3 regions of the Streptomyces sp. R-07 genome follow, and region 2 is predicted to be linked to each of the others. Evidence: riboswitches for the same ligand, from Rfam matches in the RefSeq annotation. Region 2 holds a riboswitch; each other region holds the start of a gene.
The links. Region 2 has a riboswitch for cyclic di-AMP ahead of ACN9M0_RS14020 (transglycosylase family protein). Riboswitches for the same ligand answer to the same signal wherever they lie in the genome.
Positions count from the first base shown of each region.

Region 1: linked by a shared signal. The riboswitch ahead of ACN9M0_RS19350 (M23 family metallopeptidase) and the one ahead of ACN9M0_RS14020 (transglycosylase family protein) in region 2 are both predicted to bind cyclic di-AMP.
Region 3: linked by a shared signal. The riboswitch ahead of ACN9M0_RS04080 (C40 family peptidase) and the one ahead of ACN9M0_RS14020 (transglycosylase family protein) in region 2 are both predicted to bind cyclic di-AMP.

Region 1 covers NZ_CP183978.1:4,233,846-4,243,461, reverse strand. Annotated here, with positions in the region: gene trmB (tRNA (guanosine(46)-N7)-methyltransferase TrmB) at 1-747, shown strand, start outside; gene ACN9M0_RS19360 (PrsW family intramembrane metalloprotease) at 804-2,132, shown strand; gene ACN9M0_RS19355 (aldo/keto reductase) at 2,139-3,086, opposite strand; gene ACN9M0_RS19350 (M23 family metallopeptidase) at 3,139-4,251, opposite strand; cyclic di-AMP (ydaO/yuaA leader) riboswitch at 4,262-4,426, opposite strand; gene ACN9M0_RS19345 (PP2C family protein-serine/threonine phosphatase) at 4,639-5,850, opposite strand; gene ACN9M0_RS19340 (MFS transporter) at 5,972-7,207, opposite strand; gene ACN9M0_RS19335 (PLP-dependent cysteine synthase family protein) at 7,204-8,235, opposite strand; gene ACN9M0_RS19330 (hypothetical protein) at 8,299-8,676, opposite strand; gene ACN9M0_RS19325 (MerR family transcriptional regulator) at 8,844-9,584, opposite strand.
Region 2 covers NZ_CP183978.1:3,114,829-3,124,444, reverse strand. Annotated here, with positions in the region: gene ACN9M0_RS14040 (hypothetical protein) at 1-33, shown strand, start outside; gene ACN9M0_RS14035 (globin domain-containing protein) at 42-1,253, opposite strand; gene ACN9M0_RS14030 (cytochrome P450) at 1,365-2,648, shown strand; gene ACN9M0_RS14025 (transglycosylase family protein) at 2,742-3,770, shown strand; cyclic di-AMP (ydaO/yuaA leader) riboswitch at 4,029-4,202, shown strand; gene ACN9M0_RS14020 (transglycosylase family protein) at 4,206-4,928, shown strand; gene eno (phosphopyruvate hydratase) at 5,262-6,548, shown strand; gene ACN9M0_RS14010 (FtsB family cell division protein) at 6,639-7,109, shown strand; gene ACN9M0_RS14005 (DUF501 domain-containing protein) at 7,132-7,671, shown strand; gene ACN9M0_RS14000 (Ppx/GppA phosphatase family protein) at 7,668-8,582, shown strand; gene ACN9M0_RS13995 (NAD(P)/FAD-dependent oxidoreductase) at 8,952-9,616, shown strand, end outside.
Region 3 covers NZ_CP183978.1:874,048-882,453, reverse strand. Annotated here, with positions in the region: gene ACN9M0_RS04120 (class I SAM-dependent methyltransferase) at 1-136, opposite strand, end outside; gene ACN9M0_RS04115 (VOC family protein) at 149-493, opposite strand; gene bioD (dethiobiotin synthase) at 525-1,256, opposite strand; gene ACN9M0_RS04105 (adenosylmethionine--8-amino-7-oxononanoate transaminase) at 1,460-2,740, opposite strand; gene bioB (biotin synthase BioB) at 2,733-3,980, opposite strand; gene ACN9M0_RS04095 (8-amino-7-oxononanoate synthase) at 4,124-5,302, shown strand; gene ACN9M0_RS04090 (ATP-binding protein) at 5,473-5,910, shown strand; gene ACN9M0_RS04085 (hypothetical protein) at 5,934-6,452, shown strand; gene ACN9M0_RS04080 (C40 family peptidase) at 6,522-6,998, opposite strand; cyclic di-AMP (ydaO/yuaA leader) riboswitch at 7,002-7,123, opposite strand; gene ACN9M0_RS04075 (hypothetical protein) at 7,524-7,829, opposite strand; gene ACN9M0_RS04070 (ATP-dependent Clp protease proteolytic subunit) at 7,837-8,406, opposite strand, start outside.

The DNA of each region.
Region 1 (9,616 bases), 1.1 Mb from region 2:
CAGCCCGTCGCGCGGCGGGGCAGTCGGATGTTCGCGCCCGGTGAAGGGCCCCTGCCCGATCCCGCCGGGGCCCACCACGAGCGGCGGATCCGGAGCTTCCAGCCGCGCCGCAGCCGCGTCACGTACGGCCAGGCCGAGGCCATGCTGAAGCGGTGGCCCGACTGGGGCCTCGACATCGACGGCAAGCGGGTCCTCGACCTGGGCGAGATGTTCGACGGGCTCCCGGTCGTCCTGGAGATCGGTTTCGGCATGGGCGAGGCGACCGCGCAGATGGCCGCCGCCGACCCCGGCACCGGCATCCTCGCCGTGGACGTGCACACGCCCGGTCAGGGCAATCTCCTCGGTCTCGCCGACCGGAACGGCCTGACCAACGTCCGCGTCGCCAACGGCGACGCGATCATCCTGCTCCGCGAGATGCTCGGCGACGCCTCCCTCGACGGCTGCCGGGTCTACTTCCCGGACCCGTGGCCCAAGGCCCGCCACCACAAGCGCCGGCTGATCCAGCCCGAGTTCCTCAGCCTCCTCGCGCCGCGCCTGAAGCCCGGGGCCGTACTGCACTGCGCCACGGACTGGGAGGAGTACGCCGAGCAGATGCTCGAGGTGCTCTCGGCGCATCCGGACTACGAGAACACGCAGGCCGACGGCGGGTACGCGCCCCGCCCCGACTTCCGGCCCCTCACCCGCTTCGAGGGGCAGGGCCTCGACAAGGGGCACGTCGTCCACGACCTCCTCTTCCGGAGGAAGTGACCGAGAGCCCGTTACTTCGTCGACCGTTGTCGGTCGGGGTCGTTAGGGTCGCTCACGTGTCGAATCCCGCCCCCGCCGGCATCGAGGCCGCTCCCGTCCCGCACCGGGACACCGAGGAGCCGGCCTTCCCCGCCGCCGCCGACCGATCCCAGTGGCGCTACCGGCCGCGCCGGGCCTTCTGGCGCAGTCGGCTGGTCCGCGCGATCGCCGTCGTGACCCTGCTCGCGCTCTGCGCCCTGGTCATCCTGGCGCTGGTCCGCGAGCAGACCGGCACGCAGGGCTTCCTCGTCGGCCTGGGCCTCGCCGTGCTTCCCGTACCGCTGCTCATGTCGGCGTTCCGCTGGCTCGACCGGGTCGAGCCGGGCCCCTGGAAGAACATGCTGTTCGCGTTCGCCTGGGGCGCCTTCGCCGCCGCGCTCGTCGCGATCCTGGCGAACTCCTTCGCGGTCCGCTGGATCGCGACGGCCACGGCCGACCCGGACTCGGCGGACACCCTCGGCGCCACGGTGATCGCGCCGGTGGTGGAGGAGAGCGCGAAGGCCGCGGCGGTCCTGCTGCTGTTCCTCTTCCGCAGGAGGAACTTCGGCGGTCTCGTCGACGGGGTCGTGGTCGCCGGTTTCACCGCGACCGGCTTCGCCTTCACCGAGAACATCCTCTACCTCGGCAACGCCTTCGGCGAGGACCAGGAGTTCGGCTCCTCCGGTCTCGGCTCGGTGACCGCCGCGACCTTCTTCGTACGGGTCGTGATGTCGCCGTTCGCGCATCCGCTGTTCACCGTGCTCACCGGCATCGGCTTCGGCTTCGCCGCCCTCGCGCCGCGCGGGAAGCGGCTGCGCCGGGTGCTGCTGCCGCTGGCCGGGCTGCTGCTCGCGATGAGCCTGCACGCCGCGTGGAACGGCTCCGCGACCTTCGGCGGCCCGCTGGCCTTCTACGCGGTGTACGGGGCGCTCATGGTCCCGGCCTTCGGCCTGCTGACCTGGCTGGCGGTGTGGAGCCGGCAGCGGGAGCTGCGCACGATATCCGGGGAGCTCCCGGCGTACGCGGCCGCCGGCTGGCTCGCGCCCACCGAGCCGCTCGCGCTGTCCTCGATGCGCGCCCGGCAGGTGGCCCGCTCGTTCGCCGCCCGGGCGTACGGCCCGCCGGCCGCGCGGGCGGTCGGCGAGTACGAGTCCTTCGCGACGACCCTCGCGTTCCTGCGGGACCGGGCCCGGCGCGGCACGGCGGGGCCCGATTTCCCGGCCCGGGAACAGGAGCTGCTGCACCACCTCTGGCAGCGCCGCGAGGTCGCGTCCCCGGCCCTCACGTACGCGGCGAGGGCGACGGGCCGGGCCTGGGCGCCGCCGCAGTACCTGGACTACGACGGCTACAACCCGTACCGGAGCTAACGCCGGCTAGACGGCGGAGGCCTCCGTGAGGAGGGTCAGCTCGGACTCCGTGAGGGTGAGGTCGGCGGCCGCGACCAGGGCGGGGAGCTGCTCGACCGTGCGGGCCGAGGCGATCGGCGCGGCGACGGTCGGCCGGGCGGCGAGCCAGGCGAGGGCGACGGTGGCGAGTTCGGCCCCGTGGGCCTCGGCGACCGTGTCGAGCGCGGAGAGCACGGCCCGGCCCCGCTCGGTGTCCAGGTGCCCGCCCGCTCCGGCGGCGCGGACGCTGTCGACGGTGGCGCCGGGGCGGTACTTGCCGGTGAGGAAGCCGGCCGCGAGCCCGTAGTACGGAACGGCCGAGAGTCCGGCCCCCTCGACGGTCTCCAGGAGCGGGCCCTCGTAGGTGTCGCGCGAGACCAGGTTGTAGTGCGGCTGGAGGGCGACGTACCGGGCGAGGCCCTCGGCCTCGGCGAAGTCGAGGGAGGCGCGCAGCCGCTCGGGGGAGATGTTGGAGGCGGCGACGGCCCGCACCTTGCCGTCCTTCACCAGCTGGTCGAGGGCGGTGACGATCTCCTCGACGGGGACGGACTCGTCGTCGAAGTGCGTGTAGTAGAGGTCGATGTGGTCGGTGCCGAGGCGGCGCAGGGACTCCTCGGCGCCCGCCTTGATGGTGGTGGCGGAGAGCCCCTTGAAGTGGGGGTGGGCGCCGACCTTGGTGGCGACGACGATGTCGGAGCGGTTGCCCCGGGAGGCGAGCCAGCGGCCTATGACGGTCTCGGACTCGCCGCCCTCGTTGCCCTCGGCCCACGCGGAGTAGACGTCCGCGGTGTCGACGAAGTTGCCGCCCGCGGCGGCGTAGGCGTCGAGGACGGCGAAGGACTGCGCCTCGTCCGCGGTCCAGCCGAAGACGTTGCCGCCCAGGGCGATCGGGAAGACGTGCAGGTCGGAAGAGCCCAGCGTGCGGAGAGAAGTCATGGGGTGATCAACGGTCTCCGCCGCCGGGCCTATTCCGCGCGTCGCCGGAAGGTCAGAGGCTCAGGCCCTTGGAGCGCAGCCAGGCCGCCGGGTCGATGCCGTCGCCGCCGGAGGTGTGGACCTCCATGTGGAGGTGGGCGCCGGTGACGTTGCCGGTGGCGCCGACGCGGCCGATGGTCTCGCCGGTGCCCACGGTCTGGCCGGCGCTGACCAGCATGGACGAGAGGTGGCAGTACCAGACCTCGGTGCCGTCCTCCAGCTCCAGGACGATCCGGTAGCCGTAGGAGCCGGACCAGCCCGCCGACTTGACGGTCGCGCCGTGGACCGCCTTGAGCGGGGTGCCCGTGGGGGCGGCGAAGTCGAGGCCGGTGTGGTAGCCGGAGGACCACATCGAGCCGGCCTGCATGTAGGTGGCGGTGAGGGTGTACGAGGAGACCGGCAGCGAGTAGCTGGCGGCGAGCTGGGCGAGCCGCTCGGCCTCGGCCTTCGCCGCGGCCTCCGCTTCGGCCTTCGCCTTGGCTTCCGCCTCGGCCTTCGCCTTCGCGTCGGCGGCCGCCTTCTCCGCCGCGGCCTCCTTGGCCTCGGCCTCGGCGGCGGCCTTCTCGGCCGCGGCCTTCTCCATGGCGGCCTTCTCGGCGGCGTCGGCGGAGGCCTGCTGCTGCTCGGCCTGCTGGAGGATGCGGGCGCGCAGGGCCTCGCCCGCGGCGGGGACGGCGGCGGTGGCCTGCTCGGCCTGTCCGGTCTGCTCGTCGGCCGCGGTGGTGTACGTGGCGGCGGTGAGCGGGTTCGGGTTGGCGCGGCCCGCGGTGACGGGCGCGTTGTCCTCCTCGCGAAGGAGGTCGCCGACGCCCGGGAGGTCGTGGGCGTCCGGCAGGTGCAGGTCCGGGAGATCCGGGAGGTCCGGCAGCGATATGGCCACCGGCGGCTTCTCCTGCGCGGTGGCGAGGCCGCCCGCGCCGACGGCCGCGATCACACCGACGCCGAGGACGGTGGAGGAGCGGGCGAAGTTGGAGCGCTGCTTGACGACCCGGTGCCGGCCGCCGGAGCGGCTCTCGGCGCGGAGGGAGCCCTCGGTGGGGTTCCACTCGGTGTCCGGGGCGGAGATACCCGCACCGCCACCGAATGCGTCGAAGGGGGCTTCGGGTGCGGGGGTGTTGGACGCCACGGGGGGCGCTCCTTTCCTTCCTTCTCGCCTACCGGGTTAGCTGACGGGTTCGGAGCAGGAAGGTCTCCTACGGGCTCGACCGCACGGGTGCGTGGTTCGCACGGGTACGAAGGGGCCCGATTCACCCCAAGTGGTGGTTCCCCGGTTCCTTTTCAGGATTCGGCGCGTGCGCACGGTGCCGCCTCTTGCGACGGCTGGGACGACCGCGCTGCGTTATCGAACGTTAATAGACAGGGGGTCCCGATTCCAAGCCGTTCCCCTTGATCATTCATTGAATTAGGGGAGTATCGCCCGAGTTGAGCCCCCTTCAGAAAGACATAAGGCGGGCGCGGCGAAACCCTCGCGATCTGACGTTATGTCAATTGTTATCGCAGTGACACCCCGCGACTACACCCGGTGACCGGACCCGTCCGGCGGCACCACCGGCATCGTCCGGCGCCGCTCGGGCTGCCCCGTCGCCGGGCGGCTCACGGCGAGCAGCGCCATGTCGTCCGTGGACCCGCCGCCCGTGTGGAGCCGTACGTCGTCCACCAGCGCGTCGAGCAGCTCCTCGGGCCCCGGGAAGATCCGTCCGGCGAGGCGCGCCGCCGGGTCGTAGAAGACGCCCTGCGCGTTCCGTGCCTCCGAGAGGCCGTCCGTGTAGAAGAGCAGCGTCGCGCCCGGCGGGAACGGCCGCGCCTCGGCCCGGTCCGGCCACGCCGCCAGCTCCCCCATGCCGAGCGGCAGCGCCGCCTCGCCCGGTTCCAGCGAGTCCAGGCGGCCGTCCGCGTACAGCATCAGCGGCGGCGGATGCCCCCGGTTGACGACCCGTACGAAACCGTCGAAGGTCCCGGCCCCGTCGGCGCGCGGGATCTCGGCCAGGACCGCGGTGGTGAACCCCTCGAAGGCGTCGAGCCCGTCCCGGCGGGTGCCCTCCCGGGCCAGCGCCCGTTCGAGGCGCTGCGCCACGCCCTCCAGGGTCCGCTCCTGCTCGGCCGCCTCCCGGAAGGCGCCGATGACGACGGCGACGGCCTCGACCGCCTCCATCCCCTTGCCCCGGACGTCCCCGACGACGAGCCGCACCCCGTGCGGGGTGTCCTGGACGGCGAACAGGTCGCCGCCGATGAACGCGTCGGCCTGCGCCGCCTCGTACCGCGCCGCGCACTGCAGCCCGCCGATCCGCTCGGCGGGCGTCGGCAGCACCGCCTTCTGCGCGGTCTCGGCGATGACCCGCGCCGAGGCGAGCCGCTCGCCGCTGCGGCGCACGACCCGGTTGATGAGGAGGGCGAGCGCCGAGACGGTGAGGACGGTCAGGGTCTCGGTGAGGGACGCGATCTCGTCGGCGGTGCCGTTGTAGACGTGCAGCCCGACGGAGGCGAGGACGGCGGCGATCCCGGTGAGCAGGGTCGTCAGGGTGGAGAAGAAGGGTGCGGCGATCAGCGGGGCGGCGGAGAAGAGCGGCGCCGCCGTGTAGGCGGGCGGTGTCGACAGGTCGAAGACGACACCGCCCACGATGACCAGCGGGGGCAGCGTGTGGATGAACCGCCGGGCGCCGCCGTACTCGGGGCGCCCGTCGCCTGCCCGCCGCCCTCCGCCCGCCGCTCCTAGGGGGTGCCCCACCTGTGCTCTCCTGCCCGGTCCGACCGGCCGCGGTCCGCACCGCGCCCTCCCAGGGTGGCCGCCGCCGCGAAGGGCGGCGACTCCCACGGGGCCGAGTGGCGTACGGCCGGCCGGGCGGGCCTCAGTCCCCGGACGCCCCCTCCGCCAGCCGGCCGCCCCGGGCGAGCAGGGCCATCGCCGCCGCGCACCCCAGGCCCACCGCGCACAGCACGAGCCACGGCGCGGCCGACCAGCCGGTGACGTCGAGGAGCGCGCCCGTCCCCAGGTTCCCGAGGGTGATCCCGATCCCGCACACCGTGTTGTAGAGCCCGTAGTGGGTGGCCACCCAGCGCCCCCGGGAGAGGGCGACGACGGTGTCCATCTCGTACGGGTAGAGCACCGCGTTCGCGACGGCCAGGACCGCCGCGCACAGCAGCAGCGCCACCAGGCCCCGGCCCAGGACGGCCGGCACCAGGAAGGCCGCGCCCATCAGGCCGAGCCCGAGGACGAGGCACCGCTCCCGGCTGAGGCGGCGCCGGCACCAGGCCGTGATGCGCAGCTGCCCGGCGAGCGCGACGAGCGCCGAGACGACGAACAGCGCGGTCGTCGGCCCTGTGCCGCCCGCCGCGAGCGGCAGCGCCAGATAGACCTGGAAGGACAGCACGTACGAACCGGTCATGGCGAGCGAGAAGAGCCAGAAGGTGCGGTGGGCGAGCACCGTACGGAACTGCCCCAGCTCCCCCTTCTCCCCCTCGTCCCCGGAACCGGACACGGCCCGTACGGGCATGTACCGGAGCTGTACGAGGGTCAGGCCGGCGAAGAGCACAGCCGCGACCACGCACGTCAGCCGGAACGACACCCCTGTCAGGGCCACCCCGAGGAGCGGCCCGAGCAGGATGCCCGCCTGGTAGTATGTGTTGAACAGCGCGAAGGCCTCCACGCGCCGCTCCTCCCCCGCCTCCGCCGCGAGACAGGCCCGTACGGCGGGGTTGAACAGCGCCCCCGCGAGTCCCGTCGCGAGCGAGGCGGCGATCAGCATCGGCAGCGACTGCGCGAAGGCGAGCGCCCCGAAGCCGACCGTCCGCAGCGCGCAGCCGGCCACGATGAGCGGCTTGAAGCCGAGCCGGTCGGCGAGCGCCCCGCCGACGAGGAACATGCCCTGCTGGGAGAGGTTCCGGGCGCCGAGGACGAGGCCGACGGCCCAGGCGGCCATCCCGAGCCCGTCCGCGAGGTGCGCGGCCAGGTACGGCATGAGCATGTAGAAGCCGAGGTTGATGGTGAGCTGGTTGAGGAAGAGGAGCCGTACGGCCGGATCGAAGGTACGGCTCTGCTTCCAGATGCCGCCCCTGGCCTTGGCGGGCGCGGTCGCCGTCGTCACCGGACACGCTCCAGGACCCGGCGGGTCCAGCCGCTGACGGTCGCGTCGGAGACGTACACGGCGGGGTCCTCCCGTACGGGCCCGTCGAGGAGCCCGTGCGCCGCGCAGAACTCGTCGTTGAAGACGGTGTCGAAGTACCGCTGCGGCCCGTCCGGGAAGACGGCCGCGATCCGGGTCCCGCGCGGCCTCGTGCGGGCCAGCCAGCCGGCGACGAGCGCGACCGCGCCCACGCTCCAGCCGCCGGTGGCGAACTGCCGCGAGGCCAGCCGGCGGGCCGCCCGCACCGCCTCGGCCGGGCCCACCCAGTGCACCTCGTCGAAGGCCCCGTGGTCCACGTTGCCCGGGTGGATGGAGGAGCCGAGGCCGCGCATCAGCCGCTCCCCGGCCGGCAGGCCGAAGACGGTGGAGTTCACCGAGTCCACGCCGACCAGCTCCAGGGCCGGGCTGCTGGTGGCGCGCAGGGCCCGGGAGATCCCGGCCGAGTGGCCTCCGGTGCCGACCGCGCAGACGAGGACGTCGATCCGGTCGAGCTGTGCGGACAGTTCGGCGGCGAGCCCCGTGTACGCGTCGGGGTTGTCGGGGTTCCCGTACTGGTTCGGCCACCAGGCCCCGTCGAGGCTCGCGAGCAGCTCGGCGACCCGGTCCATCCGGGCCTGCTGCCAGCCGCCCCGCGCGCTGGGCTCGGGCACGACGTGGACCCGGGCGCCGTGGGCGACGAGCATCCGCTCGACGATCGGTTCGAGACCGGGGTCGGTGACGACGTGCACGGGGTGGCCGTGGAGCACGCCCGCGAGGGCGAGGCCGAGGCCGAGGGTCCCGGAGGTCGACTCGACGATCGGGGCGCCCGGCCGCAGCTCCCCGCGACGGCGGGCCTGCTCGACCATGTAGAGGGCGGCACGGTCCTTGATGCCGCCGAAGTTGAAGCCTTCGAGCTTGGCCCAGTAGCCGTCGTCCGTCCACAGGACGGGGGTGTTGCCGACGGTCTGCCCGTCGGCGGGCAGCACGCTGCCGGTCAGTGGTGCGCTCATGGGGGCACGTCCTTGGGGTGGGTACGCGAAGGGGAACCTGGTCACGCGAGGGCGGGACCCGGTTCAGTTCCGGTCCACTCCGAGGGCGATCAGCAGACGGCCCGGCTCGGGGCCGGGGCCCGCCCGGCCCCGGACGCAGCGCGCGCGGGGATCGGTGCGGTGGTCCGCTTCGTACGGCAGGACCGCGGCTCCGCCGGCGTCGGGCGCGGCGGGCTGGGAGGAGGCGGCCTGGGCGGGGAGGTGGACGTCGAAGGTCCACGCGTCCCCGGACCGCTCGCAGCCGTGCGGGAGCGCGGGGGCGGAGACGGTCGCGGTGCCGGAGGTCGGCAGCAGGTGCCCGTGGGAGCCGTGGCAGACGCTCACCAGAAGGGCGAGGAGCGCGAGCAGGACGAGCACGGCGGGCGCCCGCCGGCTCACATCGCTCACACGCTGGTCACTCATGGTGCGCGCGAGACTACGGTGGGACATGGCGCGCCCGCAAAGAGGCGGGCACGGTTTTGGCCACCGTTTACTTCAGACAGGTCCGTCTCACTCCAGGCGGGTCCGTCTCACTCCAGGCGGGTCCGTCTCATCTTCAGGCGGGTCCGTCTCATCTTCAGACAGGTCCGTCAGAGGTTCCGCTCCGCGTAGACCTTCATCGCGTCCCGGACGAGGAGCGCGGTGCCCTCGCCGTGCCTGTCGTAGTTGGCGGCGAAGCGCGGGTCGTCGACGTACATCTGCCCGAGGCCGATCAGGTACTCCTTGCTCGGCGTCGTGGTCGTCGACAGCCACGCGACCTGGCGCCACGCGATCGCCTGCACCTCGTCACTGTCGGCGGCAAGGCCCTCGCGCGCCGCCCGCCCGAACTCGCGGGCGATGCCGGCCTGCTCCTCCATGAACACCTTCTTCTGCGCGGGGCTCAGCGAGCGCCACCAGCGGTCGGCCTTCTCGTACGCCTCGCGGCCCCAGCGCTCGGACACCTCCTCCTCGTGCACCGTGTGGTCGAAACCGTCGAAAACTTCCTCGGCCATGAGCTCTTCTCCCTTCTCCGTCTTGTCGAGAGTGGTCCGCACCGACGCGATCTGGCGTCCGATGCGCTCCCGCTCCTGCTCCAGGAGGGCGAGATGGGTGCGCAGGGCGGCGGACGTGTCCCGCTGCCCCGCGAGGACCTCGGCGATGGCGGGCAGCGAGAGCCCCAGCTCGCGCAGCAGCAGGATCCGCTGCAGGCGCACGAGCGCCGCCTGGTCGTAGTACCGGTAACCGTTCGCGCCGATCCGGCTCGGCTCCAGCAGCCCGCGCTCCCCGTAGTGCCGGAGAGTGCGGCTGGTGGTACCGGCCTTCTTGGCGATCTCCTGGATCGACCACTCCATGCCGAGAACGCTAAATCTTGACGTCGCGTAAA
Region 2 (9,616 bases):
CGCACCCGCGCCCGGGGCCCGGCCCGGAACTGACGCCCGGCTCAGGCCTCGTGCGGTGCCCGGGCCTCCGGGTTGTGCCAGAGGGGGGTCGGGGGGCCCAGGAGGCGTTCGGCGGCGGTGCTCGGGCGGGTGGAGAAGCGGCCCACGGACGGCAGGGTGTCGTGGTGGATGCGCGCCGGGTCGGTGCCCAGCTCCTCCAGGACCTCGGAGACCTCCGTCACGAAGGCCGGCGGCCCGGCGAGGTACACGTCGTGCGCGGACCAGTGGACGCAGGCCCGCAGCGCCTGGAGCAGCCGCTCGGTCGCCTGGTCCCGGCGCTGCCGGGGCGCGGCCGTGATGTAGGTGACGCTGAGGCCGGGGAGGCGTTCCCCCAGGAGCTCGGCGTCCGCGCGCCCGTACAGGTACTCCTTGGCGCGGGCCACCACGAACAGCCGGCCTTCGAGCTCCGGCTCGGCCTCGGCGGCCTCCGCGAGCAGCGCCCGCACCGGGGCCCAGCCCGTACCCCCGCATATATAGGTACGGAGTCCGCCGGGCGGCGTCCGGGTGACGAGCCCGCCGCCGGGGGCACTGAGCCTCAGGACCTCGCCCGGACCCGTCTCCTCGACCAGCGCCGTGCTCATCGCGCCGCCCGCGATCCGGCTCACGTGCAGCTCCACGGTGCCGTCCGGGCGGGGCGCGTCCGCGAGGGAGTAGGTGCGCCAGACGCGCGGGACCCGCAGCGAGCTGACGCTGACGTACTGGCCGGGGCGGAACGGCAGCGGCTGCCGGGGCCGCAGGGTCAGCACGGCCAGGTCCGCGCCGTACCGCTCGTGCCGGACGACGTCCGCGTCCCACCAGGCGGGCTCCCCGGCCCCGGCCGCCGCGTCGGCGCCCGCGAGCATGAGGTCGGCGACGTGCCCGTACGCCTCGCCCCAGGCCTTCTCCGCCTCGATCGTCCAGGCGGCGCCGGCGGCGTGCGCGAAGGCGGCGAGCAGGCTCGACCCGACGGCCGCGTACAGCGCGGGGGAGGCGAGGAACTTGCGGTGGTCACGGCCAAGTTGGCCCAGGTACACCGCGAGCCCCGGGGACTCCAGGTGGGTCACCACATGGGTGAGCGCGGCGAAGAGCCGGTCCCGCTGGGGGAGCATGTCCTCGGGGAAGAGCTCGCGCACACCGGGGTTGTGCCAGAAGAGGTGCGAGTAGAAGAACGTGACGGCGTGCTCGGCGCGTCTCTCGACGATCGCGAACGTGCTTCTGAGCAGCTGAGGATCCACTGACAAGAATCTAGGGCACGAGCTGTCCCGCTTGATCACGGGTTCTCCGTGAACGTGCCTCCCGGGTTCCGCCCGGACGTTTCCTCCGGGGCCGCCCTGTACGGTCGTGGCGTGAGTACGACCCCCGGCCCCGCCCCCGCCCCCGAGCTCTTCACCTGGGAGTTCGCCAGCGATCCGTACCCCGCCTACGCCTGGCTGCGGGAGCACGCGCCCGTCCACCGGACGAGGCTGCCCAGCGGGGTCGAGGCCTGGCTCGTGACCCGGTACGCGGACGCCCGGCAGGCCCTCGCCGACCAGCGGCTCTCCAAGAACCCCGCGCACCACGACGAGTCCCCGCACGCGAAGGGGAAGACGGGCATCCCGGGCGAGCGCAAGGCCGAGCTGATGACGCATCTGCTCAACATCGACCCGCCGGACCACACCCGGCTGCGGCGGCTCGTGTCGAAGGCCTTCACCCCGCGCAGGGTCGCCGAGTTCACGCCGCGCGTGCAGGAGCTGACGGACCGGCTCATCGACTCCTTCGTCGCGAAGGGGAGCGCCGACCTCATCCACGAGTTCGCCTTCCCGCTGCCCATCTACGCGATCTGCGACCTGCTCGGCGTGCCCGAGGAGGACCAGGACGACTTCCGGGACTGGGCCGGGATGATGATCCGGCACGGCGGCGGTCCGCGCGGCGGGGTCGCCCGGTCCGTGAAGAAGATGCGCGGCTATCTCGCGGAGCTCATCCACCGCAAGCGGCTCGACCCGGGCGACGACCTGATCTCCGGGCTCATCAAGGCCTCGGACCACGGCGAGCACCTCACCGAGAACGAGGCCGCCGCCATGGCCTTCATCCTGCTCTTCGCAGGCTTCGAGACGACCGTGAACCTCATCGGCAACGGCGTGTACCAGCTGCTGCGCCACCCGGAGCAGCGCGAGCGGCTCCAGGCCTCGCTCGCCGCCGGGGAGACCGGCCTCCTGGAGACCGGCGTCGAGGAGCTGCTGCGGTACGACGGGCCCGTGGAGATGGCGACCTGGCGGTACGCGACGCGGGCGCTGACCGTCGGCGGGCAGGAGATCCCGGCGGGCGACCCGGTGCTCGTGGTGCTCGCCGCCGCCGACCGGGACCCGGAGCGGTTCGACGGGCCGGACACCCTCGACCTCGCTCGGCGCGACAACCAGCACCTCGGGTACGGACACGGCATCCACTACTGCCTGGGCGCGCCGCTCGCCCGCCTCGAAGGGCAGACGGCGCTCGCGACCCTGCTGACTCGGCTTCCGGACCTGCGACTTGCCGCCGATCCGGCCGAACTGCGGTGGCGCGGAGGGCTCATCATGCGTGGTTTGCGCACGCTTCCGGTGGAGTTCGCCCCTTCCGTACCACTCCTTACCACTGACGAGCCATCAGAAATGTGATCTTCGTGTGATCGTGGCGCCATCGACTTGTGACGGACGTTCGAATGCGGCTACGTTCGCCGCAGTCTCAGCCGTCACGCGAAAGGCGCTTCTATGCGTTCCGGGAACGGACGACACCGTCGCCCCCGTCAGGCCCCCGCCCTCGTCGTCGCCGCGGGCGTGACCGGATCCGCCATGGCGCTGCCGCTGCTCGCCACCGGATCCGCCTCCGCCGCCGACGCCTCCACCTGGGACCGGGTCGCCGAGTGCGAGTCCGGCGGCCAGTGGAGCGCCAACTTCGGCAACGGGATGTACGGCGGCCTCCAGTTCACCCAGGACAGCTGGGAGCGGAACGGCGGCCTGGCGTACGCGCCCAGCCCCGACCTCGCCAGCCGCGCCCAGCAGATCGCGGTGGCCGAGAAGGCGTTCGTCAAGGGCAGCACCGAGTGGGCCACCTGCGCGCCGATCGCCGGCCTGAAGAACGACGGCAAGGCCACCGGCGTGGACCCGGGCCCGACAGTCGTCCCGACGGCCCCCACGGGCCCCCTCCCGGAGTCCGACCGCACCGCGGGCGCGCCGACGGCCCCCGCGGGGACAGGAAAGGCCACGGAGGGGTCCACCCCGTCCGCGACCCCCGCGACGCCGACCGCTCCGGCGGGCTCCGCCGCGCCGACGACCCCGGCCGCGCCCACCACCCCGGCGGCCCCGGGCACGCCCGACGCGTCCGTTACGCCCGGTACGCCGGTTTCGCCCGACGCGCCGAAGGGTGACGCGCCGTCGGCCACGCCCGGCACCGGCAAGCACCGGGGCGACGCCGCACCGGAGGAATCCGACAAGAAGGGCGACTCGGTCGAATCGGGCCGTCATGCATCGGGCGCGGACAAGCCCGCGGATAACGTCGACGCCACTCCGGTGACTGACGAATCGAAGAATACGGACGCAACGGACAGTCAGGGCACTTCGGGCGAGTACACCGTGCGGCCGGGTGACAGCCTGTCCGACATTGCGCAGGAGAACGAACTCCCCGGCGGCTGGACCGCCCTCTATGACGCCAACCGGCAGACGGTGGGCCTCGATCCGGACCTCATCCTGCCTGGTCAGAGCCTCGACCTGACGGCGGGTTCGGCGGCGACGGCAGGTTAGTTCGCGGGCTTATGTCCGGTTCTGGGCAAGTGAGACATGAGTCTCTTCGTCCCAACTGGCGTGTCACGTCCGCAAACTTTGCTTCTGTCACCTCTCACCTGCACAAACGCCGCCCACCGGAGGGCAAGCAGGGGCGATATTTCCGCAATGGGCCTCTTTGAACATCCGGTGGGTCTGTGTCTACGGTCGTCACCGCTCGCCACCGCGGGCCCCGTCGACCGAAACGCCGAATCCTGCCGTCGGCCGATGGGAACAGTCGTCGCGCAAGCGCCGAAGGCAGGAGTGGGGGACCCAAGGTAAGTGCCGGGCCCGGCCGTTGAGACAGACGGCCGACGACCGGCTTGGGGTGAAGCCGCGTGCAAGGACACGCGGCCGGGCAACTTTCCGGCCCGAACCCGACAGCTCACCTCACAGGCGTCGGTGAGGAGAATTCCCATGCTGTTTTCCGCCAAGGGCAAACACCGTCGTCCCTCGAAGGCCACCAAGGTCGCCACGCTCGTCGGCGTCACCGGTGTCGCCGTCGCCGCCCCGCTGCTGACCGCGGGCACCGCCTCGGCCGCCACCGCTTCCGAGTGGGACGCCGTCGCCCAGTGCGAGTCCGGTGGCAACTGGGCCATCAACACCGGCAACGGCTTCTACGGCGGCCTGCAGTTCACGAACTCCACCTGGGCCGCCTTCGGTGGCACCGCCTACGCCGCGCGCGCCGACCTGGCCTCGAAGTCCCAGCAGATCGCCGTCGCCGAGAAGGTCCTCGCGGGCCAGGGCAAGGGTGCCTGGCCGAGCTGCGGCGTCGGCCTCTCCGGCGCCTCCTACGACGGCGGCGCCGCCGAGACCCCGCAGCAGAGCGAGCCCCAGCAGGCCGCTCCGCAGCCGCGCGAGACCGAGCAGCCGACCACCCGCAGCCAGCAGCGCCAGGCCCCCAAGAAGGTCACGCAGCAGGCCGCGCCGAAGGCCGCCAAGAAGACCGTCACCACGCCGACCGGCAAGAAGGTCGAGAAGGGCGACGGCGAGTACAAGGTCGTCGCCGGCGACACCCTCAGCAAGATCGCCCAGGCGCACGGCGTCAAGGGCGGCTGGGCCAAGCTCTTCGAGCTGAACAAGGACGTCGTCGAGAACGCCGACCTCATCTACCCGGGTCAGCAGCTCCACCTGAAGTGAGCCAGGCGGCTCGCGTGAGTCCGGCGGCTCACGCGGCCCCGACGACCCTCCCGCGGTGACCACCCCGGTCCGGCGTGCCCTTCCCCCGTGCACGCCGGACCGGGGTTCCCCCGTTTCCGGACCGGGGTTCCCCCGTTCCGGGGCGACTCCGCGATTACTGCCCAGTAGATCTGGGGTCCTTCGTCCCGGGATGCATGCCCTTGGGTCCTTTTTCGTCCCAGGGGGCGGGCGCACGGGGGGCGGGAGCCCCCGAGCCGGTTAGGCTCTTGTCGCAAGGCCGAGCGACCCTGCACCGGCCATGCGTCACATCCAGCGTCACATCCCAAAAAGGAGATGCTCGTGCCGTCCATCGACGTCGTCGTAGCCCGGGAAATCCTGGACTCCCGAGGCAACCCCACGGTCGAGGTCGAGGTCGGCCTCGACGACGGCAGCACCGGCCGTGCTGCTGTTCCGTCCGGCGCCTCCACCGGTGCCTTCGAGGCCATCGAGCTTCGCGACGGTGACCCCAACCGTTACCTCGGCAAGGGTGTCGAGAAGGCCGTCCTCGCCGTCATCGAGCAGATCGGCCCGGAGCTCGTCGGCTACGACGCCACCGAGCAGCGCCTGATCGACCAGGCCATGTTCGACCTGGACGCCACCGAGAACAAGGGCTCGCTCGGCGCCAACGCCATCCTCGGCGTCTCCCTCGCCGTCGCGCACGCCGCCTCCGAGGCCAGCGACCTCCCGCTCTTCCGCTACCTGGGCGGCCCGAACGCGCACCTGCTGCCCGTTCCGATGATGAACATCCTCAACGGTGGGTCGCACGCCGACTCCAACGTGGACATCCAGGAGTTCATGATCGCCCCGATCGGCGCGGAGTCCTTCTCCGAGGCCCTCCGCTGGGGCGCCGAGATCTACCACACGCTCAAGGGCGTGCTGAAGCGCAAGGGCCTCTCCACCGGCCTCGGCGACGAGGGCGGCTTCGCCCCGAACCTCGAGTCGAACCGCGCCGCCCTCGACCTCATCGTCGAGGCCATCAAGGAGGCCGGCTACACCCCGGGCTCCGACGTCGCGCTCGCGCTCGACGTCGCCGCGTCCGAGTTCTACAAGGACGGCAAGTACGAGTTCGAGGGCAAGTCCCGCTCGGCCGCCGAGATGACCGAGTACTACGAGGAGCTCGTCTCCGCGTACCCGATGGTCTCCATCGAGGACCCGCTGTTCGAGGACGACTGGGCCGGCTGGAAGGTCCTCACCGACAAGCTGGGCGCCAAGGTCCAGATCGTCGGCGACGACCTCTTCGTCACCAACCCGGAGCGCCTGGCCCGCGGCATCGAGGAGGGCACCGCGAACGCCCTCCTGGTCAAGGTCAACCAGATCGGCTCGCTGACCGAGACCCTGGACGCCGTCGAGCTGGCCCAGCGCAACGGCTTCAAGTGCATGATGTCCCACCGCTCCGGCGAGACCGAGGACGTCACCATCGCCGACCTCGCGGTCGCCGTGAACTGCGGTCAGATCAAGACCGGCGCCCCGGCCCGCTCGGACCGCGTCGCCAAGTACAACCAGCTGCTGCGCATCGAGGAGATCCTCGACGACGCCGCCGTCTACGCCGGTCGCAGCGCCTTCCCGCGCTTCAAGGGCTGACAGCGTCACACCCGGTAGTTCCGTCCGTCCCCGCACTCGGTCCCGTACCGTGTGCGGGGACGTACGCGTGAACAGGGGAGGCGACACGACATGGCCGCGAAGGACCGGGACCGGTTCTCGACCGCGACCCGGATCAGGCTGCTCGGTGAGCAGACCGCCGCCCGTGTCTACCGCTCCCAGACCCGCCGCCAGGCCCGCCGCTCCCGGCTCACCGGCCGCGCGGCCTTCCTCGCCCTCGTGGTCTGCTCCCTCGTCGTGGCGCTCGCCTACCCGATGCGCAGCTACGTCTCCCAGCAGGGCGAGATCGCCGAGCAGGAACGCAGGGCCGCCGAGGCCGCCCGGCGGGTCGAGGAACTGAAGGACGAGAAGGCCCGCCTCCAGGACCCCGCCTACGTCCGCCGCCTCGCCCGCGAGCACCTGCACTACGTGCTCCCCGGCGAGACCGGCTTCACCGTGAACGACCCCGACGCGGAGCAACGGCCCCGCGCCGACCAGGGCGCGGCCGACCGACCCTGGTACGACAACCTCTGGGACGGCGTCGACCACGCCGACCGCCCGTAACGACCTGACGAGCAAGGCAGACATGGAAACGCCCCCTCCGCAGACCGAACGCACCGAGCCCACCGGGACGGACATCGCCGCCTTCGAGCTCCAGCTCGGGCGCCCGCCCCGCGGCCTGCGCGCCATCGCGCACCGCTGCCCGTGCGGCAACCCGGACGTGGTCGAGACCGCGCCCCGGCTCCCCGACGGCACGCCGTTCCCCACCACGTACTACCTGACCTGCCCCCGGGCGGCCTCGGCCATCGGCACCCTGGAGGCCAACGGGGTCATGAAGGAGATGCAGGCCCGGCTCGCCACCGACCCGGAGCTCGCCGCCGCCTACCGGGCCGCGCACGAGGACTACATCGCCCGCCGTGACGCCATCGAGGTCCTGGAGGGCTTCCCGAGCGCCGGCGGCATGCCGGACCGGGTCAAGTGCCTGCACGTCCTCGTCGGCCACTCGCTGGTGGCCGGCCCGGGTGTCAACCCGTTCGGCGACGAGGCCCTCGCGATGCTGCCCGAGTGGTGGGCGAAGGGCCCGTGCGTGAACCCGTGCGCGGAGAAGGAAGAGGACGCGAAGTGACTCGGGTCGCCGCGATCGACTGCGGTACGAACTCCATCCGCCTCCTCGTCGCCGACGTACACCCGGACACGGGTGACCTGATCGAGCTGGACCGGCGGATGACGATCGTCCGGCTCGGGCAGGGCGTCGACAAGACCGGCCGGCTCGCGCCCGAGGCGCTGGAGCGGACCTTCGCGGCCTGCCGCGAGTACGCCGAGGTCATCAAGGAGCTGGGCGCCGAGCGGCTCCGCTTCGTCGCCACCTCCGCCTCCCGCGACGCCGAGAACCGCGCGGACTTCGTGAACGGGGTCGTGGAGATCCTGGGCGTCGAGCCCGAGGTCATCACCGGCGACCAGGAGGCCGCGTTCTCCTTCACCGGCGCCACCGGCTCACTGGGCGGCGACGACCGGCGCCTCGTCGTGGACATCGGCGGCGGCTCCACCGAGTTCGTGGTCGGCAACAAGCACGTCGAGGCCGCCCGCTCCGTCGACATCGGCTGCGTCCGGCTCACCGAGCGGCACGTCCGCCACGACCCGCCGACCGCCGAGGAGGTCGCCGCGATCCGCGCCGACGTCCGCGCCGCGCTCGACCTGGCCGCCGGAACCGTGCCGATCGACACGGCGGAGACCCTCGTCGGGCTCGCCGGCTCGGTCACGACGGTCGCCGCGATCGCCCTCGGACTGCCGGAGTACGACTCCGAGAAGGTCCACCACTCCCGGATCTCGGCCGCACAGGTCGCCGAGGTCACCGAGCGGCTCCTCGCCTCCACCCACGACGAGCGCGCCGCGATCCCCGTCATCCACCCCGGCCGGGTCGACGTGATCATCGCCGGGGCGCTGGTCCTGCGGGAGATCGTCGAGCGGGTCGGAGCCCACGAGGTCGTCGTCAGCGAGCACGACATCCTCGATGGGATCGCCCTATCCGCGGCATAGCGGGCATCTATCGACGCCCCCGGCGAGATGTCGTCGGGAAAGTTCGTGAAGTTCTTCACAAGGAAAAGGGCCCCGATGGCGCCCGAGGAAGGTCTTTAGGCCCTCCGAGGGGTGTCTCGGGGTCCTTTCGCAGGTGCGGAGGCCGATTCGCTCGTTGTTTCCATCGTGTGAACCAGGGCTCTGGTTCAGCGTTAACAAGGGCTCTCCAGGCCAGTTCACGAGGGGTGAACAACGTTCGCCAGTGCACCCCGGTTCCTTTGCAGCACCATGACGTGGATCACGTGGGCGGCGGAGTGTAGCAGAGGTGTCCAGAGACCTTGTGAAGGGGCGCACGAGCACCCCCCTCAGGAGGGGTGGATACTCGATCCCATGAGCACCACGGAGCGTCCCAGGATCCTCGTAGTAGGCGGCGGGTACGTAGGCCTGTACGCAGCTCGGCGCATCCTCAAGAAGATGCGCTACGCGGAGGCGACCGTCACGGTCGTCGACCCGCGGTCGTACATGACCTACCAGCCCTTCCTCCCCGAAGCCGCCGCCGGCAGCATCTCGCCGCGCCACGTCGTCGTCCCGCTGCGACGCGTCGTGCGCGGAGCGGAGGTGCTCACCGGCCGGGTCACCACCATCGACCAGGACCGCAAGGTCGCCACGATCGCGCCGCTCGTCGGCGAGGCGTACGAGCTGCCGTTCGACTACCTGGTCATCGCCATGGGCGCGGTCTCCCGCACCTTCCCGATCCCCGGCCTCGCCGAGCAGGGCATCGGCATGAAGGGCATCGAGGAGGCCATCGGCCTGCGCAACCACGTCCTCGAGCAGCTCGACAAGGCCGACTCGACCACCGACGAGGAGGTCCGCCGCAAGGCGCTGACCTTCGTCTTCGTGGGCGGCGGCTTCGCCGGCGCGGAGACCATCGGCGAGGTCGAGGACCTGGCCCGCGACGCCGCGAAGTACTACCAGAACGTGTCGCGCGAGGACATGCGCTTCGTCCTGGTCGACGCGGCCGACAAGATCCTCCCCGAGGTGGGCCCGAAGCTCGG
Region 3 (8,406 bases), 2.2 Mb from region 2:
GCCCGGCGAGCAGTTCCGTCCGCAGGGCGCCGAGCCCGCCCCGCGTGTCGGCCGACACGCTGAACCGGGCGTAGAACCGGGCGAACAGCGGATGGTGGACGCGAGGAGCGCGGGACGCCGGACGGTTCGGAGCCATCGGTGCCGCCCCTCAGCCCGTCACGAAGCAGAACTCGTTGCCCTCCGGGTCCCGCATGACCTGGAAGGACCCCTGCTCGTCGGTGACGAGCCCGCCGACCGTGACCGCCCCCAGCGGCAGCACCTCATCGGCCGCCCGTGCCGGATCCGGCACCTCCAGATCGAGATGCAGCCGGTTCTTCGCCGCTTTGCCCTCCGGAACCCGCTGGAAGGCGATCCGTACGAACTCCGGCGGATCCACGTACGACCAGTCGGCGCTCCGGTCGACGGGTTCGCCGCCGAGGAGGCCGGCCCAGAAGCGGACGAGCGCCGCCGGAGCGGCGCAGTCGAAGACGATCTCCTGAACGTGTGCGCGCATACCGTCAGCCTACGGAGATGCGCGCACGCCGTCAGCCTACGGAGAGCGGTGCCGCCTGCGCTCCCGCGAACGCCTCCGCGTCCCACGTGCCGCCGAGCTCCGGCCCCAGCCAGCCACCCGCCGCCGCCCGGAACTCCGCCGGGTCGAGCGCCCCCGACCCCTCCGGTACGGCTCCGAGCAGCGGAGCGCCCGCCGCCTCCGGCAGGTCCGCGAGATTGCAGCGCGCCGCGAGGTCCGGCGCGTCCGGCCAGCTGCCGACGACCACGCCCAGCTGCTCGATCCCACGGGCCCGCAGCGCCTCGGCCGTCAGGGTCGTCGAGTTGAGCGTCCCCAGACCGGCCGGGGCCACCACCAGGACCGGCGCGCCGAGCAGCGCGGCCGCGTCGGCGAGCGTGCCGCCCTCCTCGTCGAAGCGGACGAGCAGCCCGCCCGCGCCCTCCACGAGCACCAGGTCGTGCTCGGCGGCCAGCTTCCGGGCGGCCTCGGCGACCTCCCGGGGGCCGACCGGCGCCATCCCGGCCCGTCGGGCGGCCGTCCCCGGGGCCAGCGGCTCCGGGAAGCGGCCGAGCTCGGCGGAGGCCGCGGCGCCCGAGAGGCGTACGACCTCGTCGGCGTCGCCCTGGTCGTCCGGCCCGACACCCGTCTGCGCGGGTTTCAGGACGGCGACGGAGCGGCCGGCGGCGGTGGCCACGGCGGCGACGGCCGCGGTGACGATCGTCTTGCCGATCTCCGTGCCGGTGCCGCTGATGACGATGATGCGCATGGGGTGTCCTTCCTTGTTCGGTGCGAGGCCTGAGGGTTCAGGCGCGGAAGCCTCTGGCGCCGGCACGGGCGCCGTTCCGTTGTGCCCACCCTCCCCCGAGCTCTCCGCTCCGCTCGAGCAGGGGGGACCCCCATCGCCCTGGGGGCACCTCCCGGACGAAGTCTGGGGGAGGAACGCATGCCACAACGGGGTGGGCACCCCTGTCAGCCTGCTGCCGCAGCCGCCCGTACCGCCGTGCAGATCCGGGCAAGGTCCTCGTCGCTCGTCACGTACGGCGGCATCGTGTAGATCAGGTCGCGGAACGGGCGCAGCCACACGCCCTCCCGGACCGCCGCGCGCGTCGCCGCCGCCATGTCGACCTCGTGGTCGAGCTGGACGACGCCGATCGCGCCGAGCACCCGCACCTCGCGGACGCCCGGCAGGCCGGCCGCCGGGGCGAGCCCGTCCCGCAGACCCGCCTCGATCCGCTTGACCTCGCGCTGCCAGTCCTGGGAGAGCAGCAGGTCGATCGAGGCGAGGGCGACCGCGGAGGCGAGGGGGTTGCCCATGAAGGTCGGCCCGTGCGCCAGGACCGGGACCTCGCCCCGCGAGATCCCGTCGGCGACGCGGCTCGTGCAGAGCGTCGCCGCCATCGACAGGTAGCCGCCGGTCAGCGCCTTGCCCACGCACATCACATCGGGGGAGACGCCGGCCTGGTCGGCCGCGAACAGCGTGCCCGTCCGCCCGAACCCGGTCGCGATCTCGTCGAACACGAGCAGTACGTCGTGCGCGTCGCAGGCCTCCCGCAGCACCCGCAGGTACGCCGGGTCGTGGAAGCGCATGCCGCCCGCGCCCTGCACGACCGGCTCCACGACCACCGCGGCCAGCTCGTGCGCGTGCTCGGCGATCCGGGCGCGCAGCAGCTCCGCGTACGACTCCTCGTACGCGGCCGGCGGCGCGTCCGTGAACACCTGCCGCTGGAGCACTCCCGACCACAGCTCGTGCATCCCGCCCTGCGGGTCGCACACGGACATCGGCTGCCAGGTGTCCCCGTGGTAGCCGCCGCGCCAGGTGAAGAGCCGCTGCTTCTCGGGGCGGCCCAGTGAACGCCAGTACTGCAGGCACATCTTGGCGGCCACCTCGACGGAGACCGAGCCCGAGTCGCTGAGGAACACGTGCCGCAGCGGTTCCGGGGTGATCTCCACGAGCCGGGCGGCGAGCCGGACGGCGGGCTCGTGGGTGAGCCCGCCGAACATGACGTGGCTCATCTTCTCCAGCTGGCCGCGCACCGCCTCGTTGAGCACGGGGTGGTTGTAGCCGTGGACCGCCGACCACCACGAGGACATGCCGTCGATCAACTCGGAGCGGCCCTCGACGGGTTCGGCGAGCCGGAGGCGCACACCGGACGCGGACGCGACGACCAGCGGCTCCGCACGGCCCGGCATGGGGCCGTACGGATGCCAGACGTGCGCCCGGTCCAGGGCGAGGAGCTCGTCGTTACGCATTCGGCGCGAGGTCCGTGCCGGCGCCCCGGCGGCGCACCGCCACCAGGTCGGTGCGGGCCTCGTTCGCCCGGGGCTCTTCGGCGACGGGCGCCGCGTGACCGCCGCAGGGACCGCAGCCGCCGGCCTCCTCCGCGTGCCCACCGCAGCCCGCGCCGTCCGCGGAGGCCTCCGAGCCGCAGCCCGCCGAGGCCATCGAGCCGCAGCCACCCGTCGCACCGGCCGCCGCGAGCGCGTCCGCGCGGTGCTTCGGCAGCGTGGTCGTCCCCGCGCCCTCCACCTCGAAGCCCGCGTCCGCGATCATGTCCAGGTCGGCCTGGCCGGCCTGGCCCTCGCTGGTCAGGTAGTCGCCGAGGAAGATCGAGTTCGCGATGTTCAGCGCCAGCGGCTGCATCGAGCGCAGGTGGACCTCACGGCCGCCGGCGATCCGCACCTCGACGTCGGGGCAGACGAACCGGACCATCGCGAGGATGCGCAGGCAGCGCTGCGGGGTGAGGTTCCACTCCTTGGCGAGCGGGGTGCCCTCGAACGGGATCAGGAAGTTGACCGGCACCGAGTCCGAGTCGAGCTCGCGCAGCGCGTAGACGACGTCGACCAGGTCCTCGTCGGTCTCGCCCATGCCCGCGATCAGACCCGAGCACGCCGACAGACCGGCGGCGTGCGCCTTCTGCACGGTGTCCACACGGTCCGCGTAGGTGTGGGTCTTGGTGATGCCCTCGTACGTCGCCTCGGACGTGTTCAGGTTGTGGTTGTACGCGTCGGCGCCGGCGTCCCGCAGCCGCTCCGCCTGGCCGTCCGAGAGCAGACCGAGGCAGGCGCACACCTCGACGCCCTCGTTCTGCTCCTTGATCGCCTCGATCGTCTTCCCGACGCGCTCCACGTCCCGGTCCGTCGGACCACGGCCGCTGGCCACCAGGCAGACCCGCTTGGCACCGCCCGCGACACCCGCCGCCGCGGCCTGCGAGGCCTCGTCCGGCTTCAGCCACGTGTACTTGAGGATCTCGGCCTTCGAACCGAGCCGCTGCGAGCAGTACGAGCAGTCCTCCGGGCAGAGACCGGACTTCAGGTTGACCAGGTAGTTGAGCTTCACCCGGCGCCCGAACCACTGACGGCGCACCTTTCCGGCGGCCGCCACCACATCGAGCAGTTCGTCGTCGGAGGTCGCCAGGACGGCGAGCGCTTCTTCACGGGTCGGCAGCTCGCGCCGCAGCCCCTTCTCCACCAGCGTGTTCAGCAGGTCCATAACCGCAGATCCTTGCCTACCGCCCACCCCCGGGCCAAGGAGGATCCGAACAAACGCCTCCGATCGAGGTGTGTGGATGACCACATCACGACCTCGGCATCCTCCGGTTAGGGTCTGTGCGCTGCCTACAAAAGGATCGCCGCATGCCACGGGACGACGACGCACGGGCCGCGAGCCCGCGCCGCACCGCCTTCGACTGGACCGACGCCGAGGCGCGCCGCCGGGCCGAGGCCGGTCTCGTCCGGACGCTGCGGCCCCGGGCGGCCGAGTCGGACCTCCTGGACCTGGCGAGCAACGACTACCTCGGCCTCACCCGCCGGCCCGAGGTCACCGAGGCGGCGGCCGAGGCGGCCAGGCGCTGGGGCGCCGGCTCCACCGGCTCGCGGCTCGTCACCGGCACCACCCGGCTGCACACCCGCCTGGAGCGGGAACTCGCCGAGTTCTGCGGCTTCGAGGCGGCCCTCGTCTTCTCCTCCGGCTACACGGCCAACCTGGCCGCGCTCACCGCGCTCGGCGGCCGGGACTCCCTGATCGTCTCCGACGCCTCCAACCACGCCTCGATCGTCGACGGCTGCCGCCTCGCGCGCGCCGAGGCCGCCGTCGTCCCGCACGCCGACCCCGAGGCCGTCGCCAAGACCCTCGACGCGCACCCGGGGCGCCGCGCGCTGGTCGTCAGCGACTCCGTCTTCTCCGTCGACGGCGACAAGGCCCCGCTCCCCGCGCTCGCCGAGGCCTGCCGCGCGCACGGCGCCGGACTCGTCGTCGACGACGCCCACGGCTTCGGCGTCCTCGGCGACGGCGGCCGGGGCGCCCTGCACGAGGCCGGGCTCGCGGGCGACGAGGACGTCGTCGCCACCCTCACCCTCTCGAAGTCCCTCGGCAGCCAGGGCGGCGCCGTCCTCGGCCCGGCCCGGGTGATCGAGCACCTGGTGAACGCGGCCCGCACCTTCATCTTCGACACCGGGCTCGCCCCGGCCGCCGCAGGCGGCGCGCTGGCGAGCCTGCGCCTGATCGCGGCCGAGCCGGGCCTCGCCGAGCGGGCCCGTACCGTCGCCACCACCCTGCACCGGCTCCTGACGGACGCCGGCCTCACCGCGGCCCGGCCCGACGCGGCCGTCGTCTCGGTCCGCGCGCCCTCCCCGGAGGCGGCGCTGCGCTGGGCGGCGGACTGCCGCGAACAGGGTCTGGCGGTCGGCTGCTTCCGGCCCCCGTCCGTCCCCGACGGCATCTCGCGGCTGCGCCTCACGGCCCGGGCCGATCTGACGGACGCGGAGATCGGGCGAGCGGTGGAGACGATCCTGCGGACCGCGCCGGCGGTCTGACGGACCGTCGGGAGGTCCAAGGGCGTTCACGGGCACCAGAGTTCACCGCTTCGGGCGACAGATGGGGACAAATCTTGGTGGAACGCCTGCCGGGGCGGCACCATCGGTGGGACTCTGACGCGAAGCGCGATCCGGGGCGCAGGCTCCGGCGGGAAAGGGACAGGGTCGCCATGGCAGACCACCAGGAAGCATCCGTCACGCTGCCGAGCGATCCCGCGTCGGTCCCCACGGCCCGGCGGTTCGTCGCGGAGGTCCTCGACGGGTGGGGCCTCGACGGGGTCGACGACCTGGCGGACGCGATCCGCCTGATGGTCTCGGAACTGGCCACCAACGCCGTCCTGCACACCTTCGGCCAGTCGCCCACCTTCACGGTCGACGTCCGCCTGGAGCGCGAGGAGCACCTCCACATCGGCGTCACCGACAGCCACCCGCGCTGGCCGCGCCGGCTCCCGGCGGCGGTCCAGCAGGACAACGGCCGGGGCATGGTCATCATCCGCTCCCTGGCGGCGGAGGCGGGCGGCCGCCTCTCGGTCACACCGACCGAGGAGGGCGGCAAGACGGTCTGGATCACCCTTCCCTGGACGGCGGCCCCGCTCGCCCGTCGCTAGCGGGCTCTTCGTACCATCGCCCGATGAGTACCTACGAGGGGATCCACCCCACCGTCCCCGTCCGGGTGGGCGAGCGCGAGGCGGAGATCGACGAGCGGCTCGCGCCCGCGATCGAGGCGATCTGGCGCTCCGGCTTCGACACCTGGACCTGCTGTCAGGACGTCGGCGAGTCCAATGAGAGCTGGGTGGAGAAGCTGCCGCACATGGCGGCGTACGTGGAGTCGCGGCGCGGCTGGATGCTGATCGACTTTCCCGTCGACAGCGGCCTCGCGTTCCTCTCGGCCGTGGCGAACGCCGGCCCCCGCGACGACTTCTACGTCCGGATGACGCACTGGGCCGCCCCCGACGCGTGGCAGGTGGGCATCAAGCCTATGGACGCGGCGATGTTCGACGAGGAGCAGCCCTCGCGCTTCCGTCCGCAGCTCCTCGACGTGAACTTCCCCGGGTACGACCTTCCGGAGCTGACCCGGCGGCTCCACGCGCACGTGGCCGGCGAGCAGGTCCCGCCCGGGCCCGTCGACTGGAGCAGCGTGGGCCGCTGACCCCCTAGGGGGTGAGGGGTCCGGCGGCGCCACCGCACCCCTCACGGACGGACCGCTACGGCTGCCGGATCATCGGACGCGGCCGTAATAGACCTTCGACGTCCAGATCTTGTCGAGCTTCACCCAGGATCCCGTCTTGGGCGAGTGCCAGATCTTGCCGCTGCCGGCGTAGATGCCCACGTGGTAGACGCTCCCGCCGGAGTGGAAGAAGACCAGGTCCCCCTTCTGTCTGCTGGACGCGGAGATGTGCCGGGTCTTGTTGTACTGCTGCTGCGCGGTGCGGGGCAGCGACTTGCCCGCCTTCTTGTACGCGTAGAGCGTCAGACCGGAGCAGTCGAACCGGGTGGGTCCCGTGCTCCCGTACCGGTAGGGGGCTCCCTTCTTGGACGCGGCGACGCTCAGTGCCTTGTTCGCGTATGTCGTCGCTGCCTGGGCCTCGGGTGCCGCACCTGGTGCGAACATCGTGCCGCCGACGGCGGCGAGGGTGAGAGCCGAGACGGCTCCGGCCCGGGACAGCAGGGACGGGACGTGCATCTGCGCAGTCATGCGCAACCCTTCGTCAGCCGCCTGCGAAGGATGACCTGTCGGGTTCGGGCTGGCGAAGATGCCCGGCCGCGGCTGCGGCTTCACCCCAAGGGACGGCCCCGCTGCGGAAACAGCGCGTACGTCCCGTACTGCTCGGGTCCTCCACTCCTGCCGATCCACTCCTGTCGACCAGACATCCGGGACAGCGGCAGGACTCGGCGTCCGCCCGGACCGCCCCGCCGCGGATGGCGGGGGCTTGTCGTCGACAGGGATCTTGACCCACGACATGGGCGAAAACCGAGCTGAAACGGCGATATGTGAGGCTCCTCACGACTGATCCATACGGGTGGACAGACAGCCTTTGTGATCTTCGGAGGTTTGGCCTACGAGCCCCGCACCAGCGGCGGAACGCCCCATTCCGCCAAATGCGTACACCTGTTGCGCAACTCACCCCGCGCATATGTCGACTCGTCGACTACGCCGAACGGGGGAGCGATTCTGCGATCCGTGTCGGCCGTCCGGACCTCGACACGACATGCCGGAATGTCAACTCGCCCGTGTCCGCGGGACGGTGACGCGGTCGGCCCGGCGCTCACCGTCCAACACCCGCAGGGCGCGCGCCAGAGTGTCCGTGTGCACCTCGCTCTCGCCCCGCATATGCATGAGCGTCAGAGCCTCGCGCAGCGCCTCCGCGCGTCCCACCAGGGCCTGCGCCGCTCGTAGGGCCCCATAGGTATGCGTACCCCTGGATGGGTTGATCTTCCCCAGGAGGTCGACGACTTCGAGGTACGCGTCGATCAACTCGCCCTCGGCCCGCGTCAGCGCGGGCAGCGGCGGCAGCTCGGGCACCACGGCCGGCTCACCGCGCCGCGCCGGCGTCGCGCCGGCTCGTGATCACGTGGTCCACCAGGCCGTACGCGACGGCCGACGGCGCGTCCAGGACGGTGAGGCGGTCGATGTCGGCGTCGACCCGCTCCTCGCTCTGCCCGGTGTACTCGGTGAGCATCCCGGCCACCAGGGCGCGCAGCCGGAGCAACTCGCGCGCGTGGATGTCGAGGTCACTCGGCTGCCCCTGGAGGGGCTCGTCCATGGCCGGCTGCCGGAGGGTGATGCGGGCGCCGGGGAGGACGGACCGCTTGCCGGGGGTGCCGGCGGCGAGCAGCACGGCGGCGGTGGACGCGGCCTGACCCAGGCAGGTGGTCTCCACGTCGCAGAAGAGCGACCGCATCGTGTCGTGGATCGCGGTCATGGCGGTGATCGAGCCGCCGGGGGAGTTGATGTAGAGCGCGATGTCCTGGCCGGGGGCCGCGTGGTCGAGGTGCAGGAGCTGGGCGATGACGTCGTTGGCCGAGGTCTCGTCGATGGGTGTGCCGAGGAAGACGATCCGGGATTCGAGGAGCTTCGAGTACGGGTCGAGGGTCCGGGTCCC